One region of the Virgibacillus salexigens genome, then DNA from elsewhere that is predicted to be linked to it. Evidence: predicted binding sites of a transcription regulator. Region 1 holds the regulator's gene; the other holds the start of a gene.
What was found. Region 1 encodes CtsR, which represses protease genes until heat stress. Its sites were predicted from a motif close to ATGGTCAATAAAGGTCAAACA; they were not measured.

Region 1 (3,441 bases):
GTCGTACAGCTTCTTCTTGTGATAACGCTAGTACCTTTTGTGCTCTTTCAGTGAAACGTCCAAACATCATATAATAATTCCTCCTATCTATTTCTCTAATTCTAATCGCTGGCGAATGAGTGACGCTCGTAACACATCACGTTCATTTGCTGTCAACGTTTTTTTGGCATATTGTTGTAAGAATCCTGGTTGCGTAAGTATCATTAATTCATTTAATATATTTCGAGAAACATTTCCTAATAATCCTAAGTCTATCCCTAATCGAACATCTGATAAACATTGAGCAGCTTCTTTCGATTCAATAATTCTTGCATATTCTAGTACACCATATGAACGGCATATCCGGTCCTCTAATTTTGTACGCATTTGATCCATTAACTGTTCCCGTGCATGTCGCTCATGCTCAATAAGCTGCTGTACCACGCTTTGCAAATCCTCAACAATATCTTCTTCCGACTTTCCAAGGGTTATTTGGTTAGAAATTTGAAAAATATTACCTTGAGCCTCACTGCCTTCCCCATAGATTCCGCGAACTACTAAACCTAATTGATTAATTGCTGGAATCATACGATTAATTTGCTTTGTAAAAACGAGTGCAGGAAGATGCATCATAACAGAAGCACGCATACCGGTACCCACATTTGTAGGACAGCTGGTTAAATACCCTCTTGTTTCATCAAATGCATAATTAATTTTCTCTTCTAGCCAATCATCAAATTCAAAAGCCTTATTAAGTGCTTTGGATAGCTGAAAACCTGGGAAGTATAATTGCATTCGAATGTGATCTTCTTCGTTAATCATTAATGACACTTGCTCATTTTCTGATATTAAAGTGGCTGCTGATTCGGAATATTTTGCCAATAAAGGGCTAATTAAATGTTTTTCTACTAATACCCGTTTTTCTACTGATGATAAATCTCGAATAGAGATAAAAGCAAACTGTTTATATTCCTCAAAAGATTGATTCTCATATTTCTCTTTAAAGAAATTGCGAATTTCTTCTAATTGATCTGGATCAGCAAGAATAGGATAAGCTACATTTGCAAAGTTTCTAGCAAGCCGAATCCGACTGCTTAATACAATATCGCTATCTGGGCCTTCTTTTCTCATCCACGGGCTAAGCGCTTCATTCATAAACTGTTGTAAAGTCAAGACTGATCACCTGCCTCTGGCTTATCCTGGTCTTGATTCAATGCTTTAATTTTATCTCGGACTTTTGCAGCTTCTTCAAACGCTTCATTTTCAACTAAGGATTTTAATTGATCTTTTAAAGCTTCTATCTGTTTCTTTTTATGCAAGTCCCCACCCTGACGTTTCGGTATTTTACCATTATGCTTTGTATTTCCTGCATGTACTCGGCGAAAAATAGGGTCAAGACGTTCATTAAACGTTTCATAACAGACTGCACACCCAAATTTACCAATCTGTTTAAATTCAGAAAAAGTCAATTCACATTTTGGACACTGCAATTCATTTACCTGCTGGTAAGTAGTTCCTTGTGCGCTTGCAATATTAGATGTATCAAAGTTAAAGAGTCCAGATAACAAATGATGCAAGGAATAACCATCTTCAGGATAATTCATATACCCTTTTTCCTTTGCACAAACATTGCAAACATGGACTTCCATTTTCTTCCCTTGAATTACTTGGGAAAAATGGAGTGTCGCAGGTCGCTCATGACATTCCTGGCACTTCATTTTCTGATTACCCCCTTTACTTATTTAAATACTTTAACGTACGAAGCATAGAAGTTAATATGCGTGCACGGATCTCATCACGTAATGGCAGTTGGAAAGCTAGCGTTTCTCTTCCTATTGCACTAAGCATAATCTTTGCTTCCCTCTGCGTAACAATTTGTTCCTCTAATAACCTTTCTAAGACATCTATGGTTTTTTGTTGCGAGACGGTTGGATTGACCATACTAATAATCTCATCAATTAGATCCGATTTATCTTGATGAATAACTCGCATGATTCGAATATATCCACCGCCTCCACGTTTACTTTCAACTATATATCCTTTTTCCACGGTAAACCTAGTGTTAATCACATAATTAATTTGTGAGGGGACACATTGAAATTGATCAGCAATCTCGCTTCGTTTTATTTCAATTACATTTTTCCCTTTTGCTTGGAGTATTTGCTTTAGATAATTTTCAATTATATCTGATATATTACTCATATGCCCACCCCCTTTTAGATCATTATCCTTTGACTTTGACTATCTTTGACTATACCTTTATTATACGGCAAAATACTAAAGATGCAAATACATTGTCTAAGCTTATTTTTGACAAAAAACAAAGATACAAAACCTAAGAGTGGTATCATCCTTAAATTTTTTAAAAACCTTACAACTTATTGTATGTTGTAAGGTTCTTTTTGTAGTCTTTCTTATTTAAGTTCCGTGATATTTTTAACATGATCAACCTTTGAGATCTCCTCGAATAATGATATACGATCTAAGTCTGGCTTTTTTTCGATTTTAATAAATATATTTCGCAAGTCATTTTCTATTTTGATGATCTCTACTTCTTTTATTGTTAAATTAAATTTTTCAAAAGCAGCAACAACTTCATTTACATGTAAACCAGGTAATGTAACAATTTGTATTAAATTCGAGCTGCCACCACGTCTAAACAATCGCTCAAAGTTATTAAGAAAAATTAAACTCAATAAAATAATCAACGTTGTAAAAACAGCTGCTGCGTACATTCCTGCTCCGACTACTAAACCTAGTCCAGCTACGGTCCATATAGAAGCAGCAGTTGTTAAACCACGAATGGTTCCACCATAAACAATAATCGTACCCGCTCCAAGAAAGCCGATCCCACTAATAACATATGAAGGAATTCTCGCTGGGTCAAATTGAACTTGATCATATTCTTCCATAAATGATTCGAAACCAAATAGCGAAAGAAGCATCATTAAACAAGAACCCACACCAACTAAGATGTGTGTGCGAAAACCCGCTGAATGATTCTTAATCTCTCTTTCAAATCCAATTAATCCAGATAAAACCAGTGCAATTAACACACGTGTCATAATGAGATAGAAATGTTCACCTAATAAGTCATCTAGGATTTCCTCCAAATTTTCGCACCTCCTGTTTTATTTTATAAAATAATATATATCAAAATATGGTATGCCCACCATATATATGCTTAAAAACCTTAGTCTATATAAACAAAAAACTGACCGTAGTACTTACGGTCAGTTTATGAAATGGCCTGGCGGCGTCCTACTCTTGCAGGGGCAAAGCCCCAACTACCATTGGCGCTGGAGAGCTTAACTACTGTGTTCGGCATGGGAACAGGTGTGACCTCTCCGCTATTGCTACCAGACAATGATATCTGCCAAGTGATTGTCGAAAAAACAGTGACAACCATTATTATAATTGTTTCTTGGAAAAAATCAAGTACAATTTCAAAAAATATGTAGG
Region 2 (3,441 bases), on a different contig from region 1:
CCATCCTCCATAATTTGTAAGAACATATTCTGCACATCTGGATGTGCTTTTTCAATTTCATCTAACAATATAATGGAATAAGGGTTTCTGCGAATTTTCTCCGTTAATTGTCCTGCTTCCTCATGGCCTACATAACCAGGAGGTGAACCAATAATTTTGGACACGGCGTGTTTTTCCATATATTCACTCATATCTAATCGAATTAATGAATCCCTTGAGCCAAATAGTTCTTCAGCTAATGCTTTCGTTAATTCCGTCTTCCCTACCCCAGTAGGACCTACAAATAGGAAAGAACCGATTGGTCGATACGTTGATTTTAAGCCGGCACGACTTCGACGAATTGCTTTTGCTACTTTATTAACAGCAACGTCTTGTCCAATTACTTTTGCTCCTAAGTTTTTACCAATGTTTTTCATTTTTTCTTGCTCATCGGCTTGTAGCTTTGTAACCGGAATACCTGTTTTTTCTTCCACAATTAATTGGATATCAGAAATGTCTACATCGATTACTTGCTCTTCATCTTTTGCTTTATCTAATTGTTTTTGTAATTGTATCTCCTGATATCTTAAATGAGCAGCACGTTCATAATCTTCTTTTTCTGCTGCATCTTCTTTCTCTTTAATTATTTCGTTTAAGCGTTGATTAATGGAATCAGAATCTTTTTGAGAATTTGATAGGTTCAAGCGTGAACCAACTTCATCCATCAGATCAATTGCCTTATCTGGTAAATATCTATCTTGAATATAACGTTTTGAAAGTGTTACGAAAGCTTGAATCGCATCATCAGAATAACGAACCTCATGAAAATTTTCATAGCGATCTTTTATTCCTTGTAGTATTTGCACCGCTTCTTCACTCGTTGGCTCTTTTACCATAATTGGTTGCAAACGACGTTCAAGTGCAGCATCCTTTTCAATTTGACGATATTCTTTCAATGTTGTAGCACCAATTAGTTGTAGCTCCCCACGTGCTAATGCAGGTTTTAAGATATTGCCAGCGTCCATTTGTGAACTTTCTGCCGTACCTGCTCCAACTATAAGGTGAACTTCATCCACGAACAAGATAACTTCCTGACGTTCTTGCAATTCTTGAATAAGCTGCTTCATACGTTCTTCGAATTGACCTCGAACACCAGTATTCGCAACTAAAGATGCCACATCTAGCATATAGATTTCCTTGTTCATTAATTTAGCAGGAACATCACCTTCCGTAATCTTCAAGGCTAATCCTTCTGCGATTGCCGTTTTACCAACACCCGGCTCGCCAATTAATACCGGATTATTCTTATTTCTTCGATTTAAGGTTTCCGTTACACGTTTTACTTCTTTATCTCTTCCAATAACCGGATCAATTAATCCAGCTCTTGCTGCATGTGTCACATTTTTGGCAAGTTGATCAATTAATCCATTCCCACGGTTCCCATTTTTCTCTTTCGTTCTTGTGCCCATTTTTTGTGCTCCATTTCCTTGCTGAGAAAATGCGTTAGAAGCATTTCCAAATGGTGTATTTGAGAAGAAGTCATTGGAATTCATCATTTGTCCTTGGATTTCACGAAAACATTCATTACAAAGATGCATTTGCATTTGTTGATGATTAATATTCATTGCAACATTTATACTTGCTTCGTTTTGACCACAATTTTGACAAAGCATTTCCATTCCTCCTTGGAATTATCATTTAATGTTGTTTACTCTAGTTTGACTTTGACTATCTTTGACCTTTGATTATCATTATACTCTGACCTTCTTTGACTTTCAAGAGGTTTGATCAAATTTTTTTAACCTTTACTTAAAACCAGTCATAACCTGACTTCATAACTATTATTCCCAAAGTAATTTGGTTATTAAACATAAGGCAGCGGTAAAAAACAAGGAGCATGAAATGCTCCTTGTTTTTTGACTAATCATTGCGTTTTAATTTTTTCTCTATTTCGTAATTCTACTCTCCTTGTCTTTCCTGATGTGGTTTTTGGTAGTTCATCAATGAACTCAATCTTTCTTGGATATTTATAAGGTCCTGTTAGTGTTTTTACATGATCTTGTAGCTGTTTAATCAGTGGTTCTTCTGCACGGGACCCATCACGTAATACAATAAAGGCTTTTACAATATTTCCTCGCAGTTCGTCTGGACTGGCTACAACGGCACACTCCTGTACAGCAGGATGTTTAACTAAAGCATCTTCTACTTCAAAAGGGCCAATGGTATACCCTGAACTTATAATAATGTCATCGCTTCTTCCCTCAAACCAAAAATATCCTTCTTCATCCTTGGAAGCCTGATCACCTGTAATATAATAATCCCTTCGTCTTGACATATTCGTTCGTTCTTCATCTTTATAGTATTCACGAAACAATGCTGGACAATCAAGTCTAACAGCAATGTCACCTACTTCACCAGGTGTGACAGGTTCTCCATTTTCATCAATGATATCCACATCGTTTCCGGGAGTAGGTTTTCCCATTGACCCAGGTTTAACCTCCATACCTTTCAAGAAACCTAGTAATAATGTATTCTCGGTTTGCCCGTAACCATCACGAACAGTGATGTTAAAATAACGTTGAAATGTATCAATGACTTCAACATTTAAGGGTTCTCCAGCTGATACAGCACTATGCAATGCAGATAAATCATATCCATCTAGATGATCCGCTTTTGCCAGCATTCGATATTCTGTAGGCGTACAGCATAAAACATTAATTTTATGCTCTTGTAACAATTGTAAATATGTTTTCGCATCAAACTTTCCATTGTAAATATAGCCTGTAGCCCCTACACCTAAAACGGATAAGAATGGACTCCAAACCCATTTCTGCCAACCTGGTCCAGCTGTCGCCCACACTTTATCGCCATTATTAATCGATAACCAGTTTTCTGCGGCTGTTTTTAAGTGAGCAAAACCCCATCCATGCGTATGGACAACTCCTTTTGGATTGCCTGTTGTCCCCGATGTATAAGGTAAAAAGGCGATATCGTCCCTTCTTGTTTCTGCTACTTGTAATTGATCACTCGCATCCTCCATTAAGCCATCTAAAAAAAGCCATCCATCTTGAGGTTTTCCAATGACGAACCGATGCAAGTCTTCATATTGATCAATCGTTAGATATTGGTCAATGTATGGATAATAACTTATGATGCCACGAACTTCTCCATGTGTTACACGATATTGGAGGTCCTTTGTCTTTAACATTTCTGAACTAGGAATAATTATAATCCCTGTTTTTAATGCAGCTAAATATACTTCATATGCCTTAATTAAACGAGGCACCATAACCAAAATTTTATCGCCTTTCTGTAGACCACTTTCAAGGAAAGCGTTTCCAATTCTATTTGCATTTCTTACTAAATCATTATATGTAATAGAATATTGATCTCCTGCTTGGTTTTCCCAGATTAACGCAAGCTTGTTCGGATCTTTTGCATGTCTTTCCATTTCCATTGCAA

Region 2: a site for CtsR is predicted at 1,701-1,721, ahead of BN990_RS21135 (ATP-dependent Clp protease ATP-binding subunit). Genes of this name have one in related genera too.

What each region holds. Positions count from the first base shown of each region.
Region 1 covers NZ_CCDP010000002.1:1,047,513-1,050,953, forward strand. Annotated here, with positions in the region: gene clpC (ATP-dependent protease ATP-binding subunit ClpC) at 1-70, opposite strand, end outside; gene BN990_RS18155 (protein arginine kinase) at 88-1,152, opposite strand; gene BN990_RS18160 (UvrB/UvrC motif-containing protein) at 1,149-1,697, opposite strand; gene BN990_RS18165 (CtsR family transcriptional regulator) at 1,714-2,181, opposite strand; gene BN990_RS18170 (MgtC/SapB family protein) at 2,394-3,092, opposite strand; rRNA gene rrf (5S ribosomal RNA) at 3,228-3,343, opposite strand.
Region 2 covers NZ_CCDP010000004.1:126,175-129,615, reverse strand. Annotated here, with positions in the region: gene BN990_RS21135 (ATP-dependent Clp protease ATP-binding subunit) at 1-1,652, opposite strand, end outside; gene mbcS (acyl-CoA synthetase MbcS) at 1,904-3,441, opposite strand, start outside.